Regions from separate parts of the Terribacillus sp. JSM ZJ617 genome, predicted to be linked through region 2. Evidence: riboswitches for the same ligand, from Rfam matches in the RefSeq annotation. Region 2 holds a riboswitch; the other holds the start of a gene.

Region 1 (8,712 bases), on a different contig from region 2:
GCAAAGAAACGGAGAGGATCTATCGCTCCGACTTTCTCAGTCCAGCTGACAAGTATTTGCTGTTGCTGCTTAACATTAACAGCAGCTTTTCGAAGAAAAGACTCGAAATCTGTCTTATATTGTTGAATCATATTTTCCGACCTCCACATTACTGCAAGGACAATTAGTTCGTTTACGTTCATTTTCTGATGTCCTTCCCTATTCTATTCCCTTTTTCGCCGATAAACAAGGAGTAGCACTTGATAACTTATTTTAAGTAAGCAATTTGCGTTGACATGCTATCTTTGTTTCCCTAAAATTAATATGATATAATGCCCTGCATTTTTAAGGAGAGAAAGTATTATGCAATCCATCGGTAACGATAACGTGCGACAAGCACTTAATGAGCGCGAAGGCTTCCAAATTTGGTGGCGTCTCATGCGTCCTCATACTTTGACAGCTTCCTTTGTGCCTGTCTTTATAGGAACGATGCTCGCTGCATTGGACGGCAAGATCAACTGGCTGCTTTTCGGAGCTATGCTGCTTGCTTGTATGCTGATCCAATGTGCGACAAATATGTTCAATGAGTATTATGATTTTGTACGCGGACTGGATAATGAACAGTCTGTCGGAATCGGCGGTACGATCGTACGTGACGGTATCAAGCCGAAAACCGTTTTGTCACTTGCACTGACATTCTATGCTATCAGCATGCTGTTAGGCGTGTATATTTGCATGGAATCCAGCTGGTATATCGCCTTAATAGGATTGGCATGTATGCTTTGCGGTTATTTGTATACAGGTGGTCCATATCCGATTTCCTATACACCTTTTGGTGAATTGACATCTGGTGTTTTTATGGGTGCTATCATCATCTGCATCACCTATTACATTCAGACGTTGACGCTTACTGGAGACGTCGTTTTGATCAGTATCCCAGTGACTATTTTCATCGCGTGTATCAATTTTGCCAATAACCTGCGTGACCATGATGGTGACAAAGTGAACGGCAGAAGAACAGTAGCTATCCTGCTCGGACGTAAAAAAGGTGTTACCTTCCTTGGTATTTGTTTCATCGTCAGCTATGTTATTACTGCTGTGTTCATTGCTGTAGGATTACTTCCAATTTGGGCTGTCATTACATTCCTGAGCATTAAAAAAGCCCGTGATGCTTACCGGGGTTTCATCGGCAAGACAATGCCGCTTGAGATGATGCCTGCAATGAAAGCAACGGGACAAACGAATACGATTTATGGTTTATTGCTTGTGATTGCTTTACTGATCCAGCAATTCGTACCACTTTCATTCTAATTTAGAAGCGGGCATCCTGCCCGCTTTTTTATATAGGTTTAATACAGACTAGTACGGGAAATACATTACCATACAGAAAGCAGGTTACTATTATGGACTTCTCAGAAACATTAATGGAGCAGCTGCAAATGCGGGTGGTCGAAGCAAGCAAGGATCAGGTTGTGATGGAAATGCCCGTCGGGCCGCATAACCGGCAGCCAATGGGTTTCTTGCACGGAGGTGCCAGCGTAGCTCTGGCAGAGACAGCAGCAAGTATCGGCGGCAACCTGCACGCAGACCCATCAACACAGGCGGTGTTTGGGCTGGAGATCAATGCAAACCATATTCGCAGTGTCCGGTCCGGTATCGTGACTGCGGTCGCTTCTCCCATTCATATTGGAAAATCGACGATGGTATGGCAAATAACCATTTCAGATGAGAATAAGGACCTGCTCTCTATCGCCCGCTGTACGCTGGCCGTGAAAACGAAAAGGCACTAAAGGAGATGGAATGAAAATGGATAAAAATAAATTGGATTATTTCCGCAATCAATTGCTTGCAATGAAGGAAGAAGCAGAGGAACAAATTAAAGGGAATGACAGCTATAACAGCGCCAAGGAATTCCCTAATGATTCCACCGGGGAAATATTGAAGATGCACTAGACCGAATCGAAGAAGGCACTTACGGAGTAAGTGAGAAATCAGGCGAACCTATTCCGGAGGAGCGGCTGAAGGCTGAACCGACTGCCCGTTTACTTGTAGAGGAACAAGCTGAAGTAGAAGAAGCAAGAAGAGCTTAAAAAAGAGCATAAGAAAAGGCACCCTCGCAGGGTGCCTTTGTTAATTGCGGCGTATAAAGCCGTGCGGCCACATCCGCACGTGTCTAAGACGCGCTTTACCGACTTATGCAATTCAGCTCATCGCTAGACTATTGTAGCATGGACTACCCTTCTTTGCAACAACTGTTTTTAAGACATAAAAAAAGCTCCCAAACGGGAGCTTCTCTTATGCTGCAGCTGTTCTTTTACGCTTTGCAAACCAAGGTTTCAGTTTAGCAAATAGCGGTACGAATACAATCGCAATGATGATACCTTTCAAAAGGTTAAACGGCAGGATACCAGCAATGACTGCTGCCCATTTTGCATCAGCGCTCATCACAGGAGATCCTAAGAAGATGCTATATAGCGGCAGGACAACAAAGTAATTCAACAAACCCATTCCGACTGCCATGGTAACTGTACCCGTAGCCAATCCTGAAATAAGTGTTTTCTTGCCTGCTTTGAATTTATGATAAAAATATGCAACCGGCATTACGAAAAGCATGCCTGCCAAGAAATTCGCTACGACGCCAACCGGGTCACCAGCACCTGTAAAGATAAGATATAATAAGTTCTTGATTGCCTCGACAGCAACACCTGCAAGTGGTGAAAACAGCAGTGCTGCAATCAGTACCGGAATCTCACTGAAGTCTATCTTCAAGTAAGGCGGCAGGAATGGTAGCGGGAAATTCAGCAGCATAAGCACCATGCTGATCGCTCCCAATAAAGCGAAAGTGATTGTTTTAGTTAACTTGGATGAACGCATAATCGTTCTCCTCCTTCATCTTGTTTATCGATTCTAACTCTTGATGAAGGGGAAGCTGCCTATCTACGTTAAAAAGCCCCGGAGCATAATGCTCCGGGGCTTGGAATATACGCAAATAAGCATGAAGATGTTAAACATACGGATACCGTATGGAAACAAGGATAGCCCGTTCGGCATCCCTCTTCTGCTTCGTATCTTCTCCCATCCAGACTTTCACTGTCGGTCCCGGACTTGCACCGGATCAGCCGCAGAACTATGTTCTGCGGGTCACGGACTTCAGCAGTTTCCTGCTGTCACCGTCGGTCGGGAATTACACCCTGCCCCGAAGATAGAATCGATTTAGTTTTGTTATTATATTATAACTGCTTTCTGCGCATTTGCAACCCCTATGCTCACAGATCCAATGGATTCAAGCTTTCTTCACCTGTCAGGTTTGTCAGGAATTTTACCAATAGATCGATCTCCTGCTGGATGACCTGCAAACTTACTGTTTCTACTGGGGAGTGCATATAGCGAAGCGGCAAGGATACGAGCGCAGTCGACACGCCTTTACCTGAATAGCGCATCTTATCTGCGTCCGTTCCGGTAATGCGGGGCGTCAATTCGTATTGCAGCGGAATATCCAGTTCCTTCGCTGCTTGCTCCAGCAAAAGATTTGCTTTACGGTTGATAGGTGCCCCCTTCGCCAGCACAGGACCCCCGTCCAAGCTGACATCCACTGCTTTCCGCTTATTGACACCTGGATGGTCGGTCGCAAATGTAACGTCACAGGCAATTGCTAAATCCGGCCGGATACCAGCTGCTGCGAAGTACGCACCACCCATATTCGTTTCTTCATTCACTGTGCTGACTGCATATACGCCAATATTGACGTTCTCTTGCTTAAGCCTGCGGACAACTTCTCCTACGATGAATGAACCTGTACGATTATCCAGACCTCGCCCAGTAACATAACGATCCATCAGCACTGATGGCTGCCGCTGGTACACAATCAAGTCACCTACTTGCACGTATTGCTCCATTTCCTGTTTAGACTTAGCTCCGCAATCAATATACAGATCTGGCAGTTCAAAGTCTCCCTTTACGCCTCCGAGATGCATCGCATTTACACCTACGACACCTGGAATCGTCTTGTTATAGCCTATGACCTGTACGGTCATACCAAGTGCAGCTTTTGCATTGAAGCGTCCCATTTCATCAATCTGCAGGAAACCGTTTTGGTCTATCCCCGTTACGACCATCGCAATTTCATCACAATGACCAGCAAGCAGCACTTTGAATTCTGCATCTGGATTCACTACTGCAATGGCATTACCTGACACATCTGTACGCATCTCATCTGCGTATGGAGCATATTCCTTCATCCACTTCTTCTGTATATCCATTTCATAGCTGGACGGAGATGCCGTCCGCAGCAGCTCCATTAAAAATTCCTGGTTCTCTAGTTGCATATCTTCTATCCGCCTTTTTTATGTAGTCTTCTATCACTGTAGCATATTAAGAGGCTTATTTGTTTAGTTTATCCTATCGCTCGGGTAAACTAAACATCAGAAAGGATGAGGCACATGACGACATTAAACGAATGGTTTGAAAAAGGTATTAATATCGATGCGTATTTGGACTCCATGCAAACACATAAAGAAAATACAATGCATATCTACGATCACTACGAGCTTCCAGCTGACACAGAGTTTTTCAACACACTCCGCTCCCAAAAACTGCGAGCTATCGTACTGACAGAAGACTGGTGCGGGGATGCCATGCTGAATTTGCCGATTTTCTATCATATCGCACAAGCCGGAGCAATCGATGTTCGCATCCTTCGCCGTGATGAGAACTTGGAATTGATGGATCAATACCTGACTAATGGTAAAAGCCGTTCCATTCCAATCATCATCTTTATCAACCAAAATGGAGATGAAGTTGCGAAATGGGGTCCGCGAGCTCCAGAACTGCAAGTTTATATTGATGAATCCTTCAGCAGTCTGCCGGATAAGGATGCACCTGAATATGAGGAAAAACGCAGCCAAATGCTCACTTTCATCACAAAATCCTATCGTGACAATACAGACTTCTGGCAGCGAGTCTATGCAAGCTTGAAAAGAGGCCTAGAAGAAGCATAAAAACATCCATCTCGGATGTTTTTTGCTTTGTATTAAATTACTGCAGGGGTACAGTTGCTATTCAAAATAAAGTATCCCATATTAAACAAATCGGCTCTCCATTTCAGCTAATAGCTTACTGTTAGGTCCATATTCAAGCAGCTCATAATATAAGCCTAGTTTGGATAGCTGCTCTGCCCGCCGAAAAATCTTTTCCTTATCATCAGCTTCATACGCGCACAGTACTTGTTGCAAGAAAACCTTGCTTATCTCACTTATTCCAGCAAAATCGATAGCTGGATCACCGACATGCATATCACTGAAATCAATGATACCGACTTGGCAGGACGATTCCTCCCACAATATATGCGCTGATCGTAAATCTCCATGCACAACAGCGGTACAAACTGGTTCTAATTCCGCAAACAATCAATCTTTCTGTGTAATTAATGACAAAAGCAGGCAAACTCGGATAAAAGCTGCTTATTCCTTCTAAAAGCCGATCATAATAAGATTTGTCTCGTTTCGGTAACCTGTACATGGAAGCATCCAGTTGATGGAGTTTCGAGAGAAAGGCACCCAGCTGACTCGCTGCCACCTCAAGAACTATATCTGACATGTTTGCAGATATAGGATGTCCCGGTATGTATGGATAAAGTACAGCTTCGCTTCCCTTCGGAGTCGTTAAGATAGTGAATGCTGGCAGTGCAATGTTTGTTTTAACTTGTAAATCCTTGAGCAGCTTCTTCTCTTCCTGATTGACTGCTCCACTCTTCTTCGGCACTCGTAATACCCAGCTGTTATTCAGTACATAAACGTCATGATCCCAGCCCATATCAATAGTTTCTACATGCCAGATTGCTTCCTGCAAGTAGCCTTCCAGCCAACCTGCCATCATTTTATCCAAATCTTCCCCCTCCTGTCCGTTTAAACAATCTGAATAAACATATACTAACAAAAAAATGAGGAGGGATAGTATGGTCACGCAGTTTCTGCGACGTTTCTATTTCCGCCTTCCCATATTTGTCCGTCTTTTCTCCACTATACTTATCGTGATGGTGATATTCGGAATATGCATGCGCCACATAGAACCGGAGCAGTTTCCCACCTATTTTGATGGTGTCTGGTGGGCATTCGTCACCGCATCCACAGTCGGCTATGGGGATTTGATCCCCGAAACATTTTCCGGTAAGATTCTTGCGATTGTCCTTATCCTCTCAGGAGCGGGTCTTGTCACTTTTTATTTGGCCACTATTGCTGCTGGAACTGTAAAGTATACCCAGGATCTTTCGAAAGGACTAACCGAATTCAAAGGAAGCAATCATATAATCATTATCGGCTGGAATGAGCGGGCCAGGGCACTGCTTGAAAAGCTGACCGAAAAACATCCTGAACAATCTGTCGTCTTGATTGATCAGTCATTGACTATGCTCCCCTACCGGGAACACCCTTTGCACTTCATCCGCGGCGACGCTTCTGAAGATAAGACTCTTCAAAAAGCGAATATCCAGCATGCCAAGACCGCTATCATCACTGCCAACGCTGGCAAAAACGAGAAACAAATTGATTACATGACGATTCTGACGACGATTGCCTTGCGGGGCAACAATCCAAAGCTTCACATTGTAGCTGAAGTTCTGACATTTAGTCAAAAGGAAAATCTACGACGCGCAGGAGCAGATGTCGTCATTCGATCTAACGATTTTGTGAGTACATTGTTTTTCCACGAAGTGTATCATAAAGAAAAGAAAAGTCATTTGGAACTTCTTTTGCATTTTCTGCGAGAACAGGAAATCAGAATCATCTCCCTGCCCAATGAATTAGCGGGTAAAAGCTACTTTGAAGCTAGTCGTTATTTTGCCCGCAAGGAAAAAACGGTAATCGGCTATATGCGAGGAGAAAGTATGGATATGAACCCAGACTTCCAGGAACCGATGCATCAAGAGGACTGCATCATCACCTTACAGCATATCGAATAAAAAATCCCTTCTAGCCTTAATGGCTGAAGGGATTTTTTATTATAATCTTTTTTCTAATTTTGCTTTCTCTTCTTCATAGCCAGGTTTGCCAAGCAGCGCAAACATGTTCTTCTTATAAGCTTCCACTCCTGGCTGATCGAACGGATTCACACCAAGCAAGTAGCCGCTGATTGCACAAGCTTTCTCGAAGAAGTATACAAGATACCCGAAACTGAAGGAATCGAGTGCTGGAACTTCTACGACTAAGTTTGGTACGTCACCATCTGTATGAGCAAGCAATGTACCCTGGAAGGCTTTATGGTTCACTTGATCGACCGTTTGACCTGCAAGATAGTTCAGTCCATCTAGATCTTCCTCTTCCGCTTCTATCGTCACATCAGAGACCGGCTGTTTCACATGTACGACTGTTTCGAACAAGTCACGACGGCCTTCCTGTACGTATTGACCGAGGGAATGTAAATCGGTAGAGAAGTTAGCAGATGCCGGGAACAACCCTTTCAAATCCTTCCCTTCACTCTCTCCGAACAATTGCTTCCACCATTCATTGAAGTACTGCAATGACGGTTCATAGTTCACAAGCAGTTCGATATTCTTGCCTTTGTTATACAGGACATTACGAATAGCTGCGTACTGATAAGCCGGGTTCTCCTTCAATTCGGATACAGAAAGTTCTTCCTGCGCCTTTTGTGCGCCTGACATGATGCTGTCGATATCGACACCAGCTGCCGCAATTGGCAATAGTCCAACTGCTGTCAGGACAGAGAAACGGCCGCCAACATCATCAGGTATGACGAACGACTCGTAGCCTTCTTTGCTGGCAAGTGTTTTCAGAGCACCTTTTGCCTTATCCGTTGTGGCATAAATACGTTTGCGTGCTTCATCCACTCCGTATTTTTCTTCCAGGTACTTCTTAAAGACACGGAAGGCAATTGCTGGTTCCGTCGTCGTACCGCTCTTGGAAATGACATTCACGCTGACATCTTTGCCCTTGATCGCATCAAGCAGCTGATTCAAATAAGGGGCGCTGATGCTATTGCCGACAAAGAATACTTGCGGCGCTTTGCGGTCTTCTTTGGAAAGTACGTTGAAAAAGCTGTGCGTCAGTGCCTCGATCGCCGCACGGGCGCCAAGATAAGAACCGCCGATTCCGACAACGAGCAGGACATCCGAATCTGATTGGATCTTCGCTGCCGCCTGCTTGATACGAGCGAATTCCTCTTTGTCATAATCTGTCGGCAAATCAAGCCAGCCAAGGAAATCATTGCCGGCACCTGTTTTATTATGTAATTGGTCATGCGCAGCCTGTACGAGCGGTGCAAGGTAATCAAGCTCCTGCTCCCCGATATATGGCATCGCTTTCTTATAATCGAATCCGATGTGTGTCATATTCATCCTCCTTGAAACTGCTTACTACTGCAACTTTACCGAAACTGGACAAGTAAAGCAAGAATTGTTGCAGGAATATAATCAGCCAACAAAGGCATGCTAATAAAGATTTATCATCCCGCTTCATGAAATGGAGGTTATGCAGTTGAATATGGTACAGCGTATCGCTCTTGTTCTTGTCATAATCGGCGCGATTAACTGGGGACTAGTCGGTTTATTCAACTACGACTTGGTTGCAGGTATCTTTGGTAACGGCAGTCAAGCTGCTGCTTTTCCACGGATCATTTACAGTCTTGTCGGCTTGGCTGGTCTTGTGTCGATTTCCGCTCTGTTCCTTGAGCGCAAAGAAGTGGAAGAAGCGTCAACTACCAAGGCATAAACGGATAAATCAA
Region 2 (8,712 bases):
GCGTCTTGAAGATGATATAGATCCCCGTGAGGTGACAGGTGATTACCTATCTCCTAAAGAATTTTACGAAGCGATGCAAGACGAGAACACTGTCGTTCTGGATGCACGGAATGATTATGAATATGATCTTGGTCACTTCCGCGGTGCAATCCGTCCTGATATTGAAACATTCCGCGACCTTCCAAACTGGGTCCGTGAAAACAAAGATATCTTAGAAGGCAAACGCGTTTTGACTTACTGCACAGGCGGTATCCGCTGTGAGAAGTTCTCCGGCTGGCTCGTGCGCGAAGGTTTTGAGGATGTCGGTCAATTACATGGCGGTATTGCCACTTATGGAAAAGATCCTGAAGTACAAGGCAAGCTTTGGGACGGTCGCATGTACGTATTCGATACCCGCATTTCCGTGCCGATCAACCAAACTGAACACGTTATCGTTGCCAAAGATTATTTCGATGGACAGCCTTGTGAACGTTATGTTAATTGTGCAGATCCTTCCTGCAACCGCCAGATTATCTGCTCTGAAGAAAATGAGCACAAATATCTTCGCGGCTGCTCCGACAGCTGCCGCCGTTCTCCTCGTAATATGTACGTTGCAGAACACGGCTTGACTGAAGAAGAAGTGGAAGCTCACCTGGCGAAATTAGAAAACGAAACAGTAGCAAACTAAAAAGAACCCCCTGGGGGTTCTTTTTTTAATGCCATTCCAAAAATTCCAATCTGTTTCCGAAAGGGTCATTCACATAAATTCGATCAGCACCTGGCAAGTCAGCATCATCGATAAAATCCACATGGTGTTCATCCAGATGACGTCTGAGAGACAGCAGCCCCTCTACTTCAAAAGCAGGATGGGCTTTTCGTGCTGGTGAAAAAGGTTCTTCTACACCCATATGCACAATAATATCGTTGCAATTGAACCAAACACCGCCTCTTGCTCGCAAGTTAGCTGGTTTTTCAATTTCTTCAAACCCGAAGACATCCACAAAAAACTCCCTTGCTTGCTCTTCGCTGCCGCTTGGACAAGCAAGCTGGACATGATCAAATCGCTTTAGGAAAAACTCCATCGAAACAACCCCCTTTTTCTACATTCTATCATTAAGGAACTGATTGTTATCGGTTCTTTTCTGTTTATGCTACATTGGAAGTGCAGACAAGAGGAGGAGAACGACATGACAGTCCACGATTATTCTGCTGTTGCGATAGATGGGAAAGAAGTCAGTTTAAAGGATTACGCTGGCAAGGTGCTCGTCATCGTGAATACAGCAAGCAAATGCGGTTTTGCACCCCAGTTGGAACAGCTTCAAGAATTATATAAAGATTATCAGGACAATGGTCTCGTGATATTAGGTTTCCCATGCAACCAATTTATGAACCAGGAACCCGGCAGCAGTGAAGAAATCGCAGCTGTTTGTCAGCGCAATTACGGCGTCAGCTTTCCGATGTTCGATAAGGTAAAAGTGAATGGACCAGATGCCCACCCACTTTATAAGCATTTGACCAGCCAGGCCGGCGGACTATTCTCCAAGAGTATCAAATGGAACTTCACAAAATTTCTCGTAGATGCTGATGGAAATGTCGTCGAGCGATTTGCGCCGAAGACCAGTCCGATGGATATGAAGCCTGCAATCGAAAAACTGCTCGAACAGCCAAGCAGATGATGTCTACATGACGCATCTGCTTTTTTTATAAAAAAAACCCGCATCTAATGGATGCAGGTTCAGTCTTCCGGATCTGAATTGGAAGCTTGCTTTGTGCGGTGTTTGTGCCGATCATCCTCCAAATCTCGTTCTACTTCATCCACAGGTATATCGTCTACAAGCATATCCTGTTTATTTTCCAGCTGCTCCTCCCGATTCTCACTTTCCGCTTTGGAGAAGCCATGTTTATCTTTATCACCTTTAGCACCGTTTTTCTGGACCATCAGTTCCCCTCCTTTATCCTTTGTAAGCCCTTTCCCTTTCTTCTAAAGAGAGAAACCTCGCCAACCAGTTGGTAACCAAACGCCGCAAAGGGTATACTAAAAACAGATAGCGTTTTTTCCACCCGGCAACAGGGTACATATTTATAAAGATTGTCAAAATGAGGTGAAGCACAATGAAACCAACTGCTCTAATTACAGGAGCTTCCAGCGGAATCGGCTACCATATAGCTAAATGGTTCGCCAAGGCGGGCTATGATCTCATCATCGTAGCGCGTTCCAAGGACAAACTCCTTTCCCTGCAAACAGAACTGCAAGATTCGAATGTGACTGTCATTCCTCATGATTTGTCCGTACCTAACAGTGCATATGAACTGTACCAAAAGATTCGTGATGAAGGAAAAACGGTAGAAGTGCTTGTGAATAATGCCGGCTTTGGGCTTAGTGGCAAATTCGAGGATACGAGCTTTGAGACCCAGCAAAAACTGCTGCATCTGAATATGGTTTCATTGGCAAACCTGACTCGTCTGTTCATCGATGATATCATTCACTCTCCATTCAAGAATGTTCCGAATGGCATTTTGAATATTTCCAGTATGGCTGCCTTCCTGCCTGGCCCCTATATGGCTGCATATCATGCATCCAAAGCATTCGTTCAGCGGTATTCGGAAGCACTTGCCGAGGAATTGAAAGACAGTGGTGTAACAGTTACGGCACTTTGCCCTGGTCCTACGCAGACCGAATTCTTTAAACGTGCCGGCAATGACAAAATCATGTCTTCTTTCCGGGATGCACCCGAGGATGTGGCACGAGAGGGTTTCCTTGGTTTTATAAATGGCAAACGGGTCGTCTTCCCATCAGCGAACATTCACGCAGCCGTTTTGCTCATGAAGTTCATGCCAAGCAGTCTGCTCAGCAAAATAACCAAGAAAATGTATTCAAGATAAACAAAAGGACACCCACGGAGGGTGTCCTTTTTTATCTGCTGAGGTGGCGGCGATAGCTGTAGAAATATGCTGCCAGCGGCCACCATGCTGCTGCGAAAATTGGGTAAATCGCCCAGATCACCGATGGAGAATAGGCTATATTCACAAACAGGAAGAACACACTGAGTGCACCAAAGCCCAATACACTGAAGAATAAACTAGAGCTGCGATGACCTATAATAGATAGCGGCCACCAGCTCATCGCGAAGATGATAAAACCGTACCAAGGTGTTTCATGACCAAAATACTGATACAGACCGAAATAGTATACACAGACAGCCAAGCTGATAGCTAAGGCAATTCCCATTTTAGCAAGATGTCCTCGAAGCATAACAGCTGTTCCCCATAACGCCAAAGCACCTAATGTGTACAGATACCATGGTGTAGAAGGCGAATCAGACATATTTTCGTTAACCAGTACGGCTCCTACAACGATTGTCGACAGCCACGTCACTACTGTCAATTGATTCGGAAAAAGAATCTGCAGGGCAATGATGATACTAGCACCTAAACTGTACGTATACCAAATCTCCTGCGGCGTAGTCATCAAGTTGATATAAACGGAAAAACCGCCCAGGCTCAGCAGCATAAATGCAAGAAACAATCTCCATGGCTTCATCGCTGCATCACCTTCCTTTTCCTAGCCTTCATCCAGACGAAAGCCATACTCACCGGCCACCAAAGAATAGCGAATGTCGGGTAGACAAACCAAATCTCATATGGTGTATAGTACAAATTCACAAAAACGAGCAGTGCGATAATCAATAAACTTCCGCATATAGAGAACCCGAGATTCAACGTACTCATATCTTCTTTTTGCTTCTTCTTTTTATCTGGTGTTTTCTGCGGTGCATGCTGCAGCTGGAATTCCCTCTTTATTTCCGCCAAATTCCCGAAGTCGACAATTGCCTTATTGACTGCATCTTCTTCCGATTTCCCATCCAGCATGAAATCTGCAGCCTTCTCTTCCATCGAATCCTTTATTTCCTCTTTCAAGTTCACTACCTGTTCTGTCTCCGGCAAATCTGCAAATTGCTCTTCCACATACATATTGATCTTCTGCATCAAACACCCTCCATAAATACATCGATTAATTGTTTCGCTTCTTTCCACTCTTTCGCTGCTTCATGAAAGTAAGCCTTCCCAAGCGTCGTAATCGTATAATATTTCCGCTTGCCTCCATGTGACTTTTCTCCTTGATAAGACTCGATTAATTCTCGTCGTTCCAGTCGCTGAAAGACTGCATAAAGTGTTGCTTCCTTAATTTGAAATGCTTCGTGCGTCCAAGCTGCTATGTCTTTCGATATCTGGTAACCATATTTATCCCCATCCATCAGCAAACGAAGGATAATGGAATCCAAATGCCCTCGAATTGTGTCACTCCGAATATGCTACCCCTTCTTTCTGAATTACTCTATCTGATAAAGTAATCATAAAACATATTACTCTGCGTGTCAAAGTAATTTCTGTATCATTTTTCCAAAAATAAAAAAACAGGCTATTAACCTGCTTCAGATTTGCTTTTTAAAAAGGTCAAGTATTCTAACACATCCAATTTGTTCTCTACAATAATCATCTTATGACCGTATGGAAGAAAACTCTCAAAGATAAATGGCTTAGTCGTACGCTCAAAATAACGATTCCATTTGAACATCTTTAGGAAGATATGAAAGGAAGGTGTGTAATTAGATGTCTCCAATTTCACTTTTTGACGCAGGAAACGTTTGATTATCCGCCTATTTCTTATCCGATATGCCGGATCCAGCAAGATAATCAATTCTGCATTTACAAGGCTGTCTTCTATCCACTCATCTGTATGGACACCCTCGATGATCCAGGCACGAGAATCAATGATACTTTTCAAGATCTCCCGCTTCTCCTTGTCAGAACGGCGTCTGTCTCCTGCCGAGGATCGTTTCCAAACAACGTTATCCAGTTCGTGATGGTCAGCACTCAGGATATTCGACAACTCCTTAGCTAGCGTCGTCTTCCCGCTGCCGACAGAACCAATGATATGTATTTTGCAAGGTAATTTGGTTTCGTTCCCATCACCTCTTAATTCATAGTGTGTTTTCATGTAAGTAAGCACCCCCAAAATGAATATACATTATTTTCTAAATACAAAAAAGAAGCAGAGGTTAATCCCCCTGCTTCCCTTGCTTAGATCTGTTTTAGTAAATTGGCCATCTCTATTGCAGAAACAGCTGCTTCTGCGCCTTTATTGCCTGCTTTCGTACCTGCACGCTCAATGGCTTGTTCGATTGTATTAGTTGTCAGTACACCAAAGATAATCGGGATACCAGCCTTACTGGCAGCACTTGCTACTCCTTTTGCCACTTCATTGCTCACATAATCGAAATGCGGTGTAGAGCCTTTGATAACTGTGCCTAATGTAATCACAGCATCGTATTTTTTGCTTTCAGCAAGTTTGTCAGCTACAAGGGGGATTTCAAATGCTCCAGGTACCCACGCAACATCCACTTTTGCTTCATCGACACCGTGACGCTTTAACGTATCAATTGCGCCGCTCAACAGTTTGCTCGTAATGAACTCATTAAATCTTCCTACAACGATTCCAATTTTCAAATCTGATCCTACTACATTTCCTTCTAGTACGTTAACCATATGATTACTCCTTTATATATGGGACAGTATGTCCCTCATCTTTTTTGTATTGGATAATGTTTTATGCTTGCTGCACTTTCACAAATCTTTACTGTTTATTTCTCCACTTTAGCTTCTTGAAGTTCTCGATATGCAATTAAATCAGCGATTGTGATAATTGGCAGCTGGTGCAATTCAGCTAATTTCTCAAGTTCCGGCATGCGCGCCATTGTACCGTCCTCATTCATGATTTCGCATATATAGCCAGCTTCTGCTGTCCCGGCCAACCTAGCTAAGTCGACAGCAGCTTCTGTATGTCCAGGTCGCTCCAGTACACCATTTTGTTGGGCAATCAGCGGAAAAATATGTCCCGGACGCTGAAAATCAGTTGGCTTGCTAACAGCATCTGCCAGCCTCGCAATCGTATGGGACCGTTCGAATGCACTGATACCAGTAGTAGAATCAATATGATCAATACTAACGGTGAAGGCTGTCCCATGCGGATCTGTATTATCAGCTACCATCGGCGGCAAATCCAATCTTTCGGCAATTTCCCGGGAAATAGGCGCACAGATCAGACCTTTTCCGACAGAAGCCATAAAATTAACTGTTTCTGGGCTTGCATACGCTGCTAAAGCCAGCAAATCTCCTTCGTTCTCTCTTGCTTCATCGTCTGTAACGATGATCGGTTTGCCGCTTTTCAAGTATTCTATTGCGATGTCTATTGTCGTTTTCATACATTTCCCTCCTAATCCATGAATCCGTACTGCGCTAACGTCTCTTCCGTAATGCCTGCAGACTGTGGACTTTTTCGATGCTCCAGCAACCGTTCCATGTATTTAGCAAGCTGGTCGAATTCGAGATTGACTAGATCGCCAGCTTTCTTTTCACCTAAGATTGTCGCTTTCCTCGTCTCCGGAATAAGCGAAATAGTAAATGTATCTTCCCGGACTTCGAACACCGTCAATGACACACCATCAACTGAAATTGAACCTTTGGACATCAAATACTGCAGCCCTTTTGTTACAGCAATGTCAATGTAACGAGCATTTGACTCATCTCGAATGGATAGGATAGATCCTGTTGTATCTACATGACCACTCACAAAGTGGCCTCCCAGTCTTCCATTAGGCTGCAAAGCAGGTTCCAGATTCACTTGATCGGAACTTTGCAAATTGGACAAAGAACTGTGATGGAACGTTTCCGGCATCACATCTGCCTGAAAAGAAGACGGGGTGAAACTAGTAACTGTAAGACAGACACCGTTAACGGAGATACTGTCCCCAACGTGCATATCTGCTGTCAGCTTTTCACTGGCAATTGTGAGCTGCATCGCCTTATCCTGTCTTTTCACATCAATAATGCTGCCTACTTCCTGAATGATTCCAGTAAACACTTTTCTCCTCCTTTTCTTCTGAGAGCTTCTCAAGGAAACAAGAAGTTATTTTTACTTGCTGTCATGCTTACGAATGGGAATATTACCGTCTCGGGGCTGTGTGACGGTTAGTTGGGGTTATAACAATTCCATATATCTTTTACCAAAATTCTTGTATGAATCACTCGAATAAGGTGCAAGCTGGCCGCTTCTGCCAATTTGCTCCTAAATAGCACTAACTTTCATATAAAAAGCCCCAGAATAATGGATTCTGGGGCTTTGGCTTTAAAAGTATAGCGAAACAAGCTATCGTCAATCAACGAAATAGCTGCTGTTGGCGTGTGGATAGCACGCCGTTTCCTCTTTCCCATCCAGACTGTACTGTCGGCTTTGGAATCTCACCAAATCCACCGTTATAATAACGGGTCACGGACTGAAGACAGCTATGCTGCCTATCACCGCCGGTCGGGAATTTCACCCTGCCCCAAGAGAAAACCTATTCGATTGCCTCTACTTTAACATATTTTTTATGTCGTTGTACAGCAGGAAAAAAGTCTGAAAATTTAATTGACAATATGTGGAACCATAACTAAACTAAATCTGTAAAATAAATTTGACCGATCAAGAAATGTTTACAAGAGGAGGAATACAATGAAACAAGCAATGGCATTAACAACCTTTGAACAGTTAAAAGCAATCAGTGACCCGCTGCGTGCAGAGATGATCATGAAGTTAGTTGAAACATCTTATACCGGACAGCAGCTTGCTGTCTTGCTGGAAACGAGCAGACCGAAAATTCATTATCATTTGAAAGAGTTGGAGAAAAACGGCTTGATCGAAGTGATTCGTACCGAGGAGAAAAATGGCATTATCCAGAAATTCTATCGAGCTGCTGCAAGAGGCTTCTTTCCGTCAGAGGATTTGCTTCCCTACGCAGAAGAATTAAGCGAATCGACAAGGCAGCTATATGTACAAATGGCCAATAAGACAAAGTCAGCCATCCTTACAGCACCAGAGTCGTCCTTCGCCCAAGCAGCCGGTTCCACCGATCCGAAAGACTGGGATAAAGTTGGAAGTATATGGGAAATCAGCGCCACTGAAGCAGATTTTCAGGAGTTTATTCAGGGTTTATTCGGGTTGATGGAGAAGCTGCGAGAAAAAAGTGAGGCAGCTGAATATGATTCCAATGGTAAGCTGTATCATTTTTCTGCTTATGGTTTTGAAATCGACACACCATCATTTGATCAAGTAGAGATGGAAGAGGAGGATTAAGGATGTTCGCTATACTGAAACAGCGTAACTATGGCTTGCTTTTCTCGGGGCGAATTATAAGCAATATTGGAGACAGCATTTATTTCATAGCGGCCATGTGGCTCGTTTATGATCTGAGCGACAGCACATTTTATTCAGGTCTGGCAGGAGCCTTGACACAAATCCCGAACCTACTGCAGTTCCTGATTGGGCCACTGGTTGATCGATGGCAAATTCGCAGCACGCTGATGTGGACACAAGCACTGCAAGCTGTGCTTATACTGCTGATTCCACTTGCAGCTTGGCAGGACTTTCTGTCTGTTACACTGCTGCTTGTCATCATGCCGATTCTGACCTTTATTAACGCATTTGCATATCCGACAGAAACAAAAGCATTGCCAATCGTTCTGAAAAAAGAAGAACTCCCTGCTGGTAATGCACTATTCTCCTTTGCTTACCAAGGTGTCGATCTCATCTTTAATGCCATCGCAGGCGTAATGATTGCTGTCTTTGGAGCGACACTACTATTCATCATCGATTCTTTTGCCTTCTGTATTGCTTTCCTTTTATTCAGCTTCCTT

What was found. Region 2 has a riboswitch for FMN ahead of ribE (riboflavin synthase). Riboswitches for the same ligand answer to the same signal wherever they lie in the genome.
Region 1: linked by a shared signal. The riboswitch ahead of ACH6C1_RS06070 (ECF transporter S component) and the one ahead of ribE (riboflavin synthase) in region 2 are both predicted to bind FMN.

What each region holds. Positions count from the first base shown of each region.
Region 1 covers NZ_JBISEQ010000001.1:1,207,528-1,216,239, reverse strand. The annotation lists gene ACH6C1_RS06095 (isochorismate synthase) at 1-131, opposite strand, end outside; gene ACH6C1_RS06090 (1,4-dihydroxy-2-naphthoate polyprenyltransferase) at 343-1,290, shown strand; gene ACH6C1_RS06085 (PaaI family thioesterase) at 1,383-1,769, shown strand; gene ACH6C1_RS06080 (hypothetical protein) at 1,786-1,932, shown strand; gene ACH6C1_RS06075 (TraR/DksA C4-type zinc finger protein) at 1,917-2,069, shown strand; gene ACH6C1_RS06070 (ECF transporter S component) at 2,275-2,853, opposite strand; FMN riboswitch at 3,043-3,187, opposite strand; gene ACH6C1_RS06065 (M20/M25/M40 family metallo-hydrolase) at 3,246-4,304, opposite strand; gene ACH6C1_RS06060 (thioredoxin family protein) at 4,419-4,976, shown strand; gene ACH6C1_RS06055 (hypothetical protein) at 5,058-5,318, opposite strand; gene ACH6C1_RS06050 (phosphotransferase) at 5,281-5,853, opposite strand; gene ACH6C1_RS06045 (potassium channel family protein) at 5,933-6,934, shown strand; gene ACH6C1_RS06040 (glucose-6-phosphate isomerase) at 6,974-8,320, opposite strand; gene ACH6C1_RS06035 (DUF378 domain-containing protein) at 8,466-8,699, shown strand.
Region 2 covers NZ_JBISEQ010000004.1:54,909-63,620, forward strand. The annotation lists gene trhO (oxygen-dependent tRNA uridine(34) hydroxylase TrhO) at 1-667, shown strand, start outside; gene ACH6C1_RS13760 (VOC family protein) at 693-1,061, opposite strand; gene ACH6C1_RS13765 (glutathione peroxidase) at 1,167-1,655, shown strand; gene ACH6C1_RS13770 (hypothetical protein) at 1,715-1,918, opposite strand; gene ACH6C1_RS13775 (SDR family NAD(P)-dependent oxidoreductase) at 2,092-2,862, shown strand; gene ACH6C1_RS13780 (hypothetical protein) at 2,894-3,520, opposite strand; gene ACH6C1_RS13785 (permease prefix domain 1-containing protein) at 3,517-3,966, opposite strand; gene ACH6C1_RS13790 (PadR family transcriptional regulator) at 3,966-4,262, opposite strand; gene ACH6C1_RS13795 (P-loop NTPase family protein) at 4,403-4,978, opposite strand; gene ribH (6,7-dimethyl-8-ribityllumazine synthase) at 5,062-5,526, opposite strand; partial or broken gene ribB (3,4-dihydroxy-2-butanone-4-phosphate synthase) at 5,625-6,242, opposite strand; gene ribE (riboflavin synthase) at 6,254-6,901, opposite strand; FMN riboswitch at 7,236-7,376, opposite strand; gene ACH6C1_RS13815 (ArsR/SmtB family transcription factor) at 7,532-8,152, shown strand; gene ACH6C1_RS13820 (MFS transporter) at 8,155-8,712, shown strand, end outside.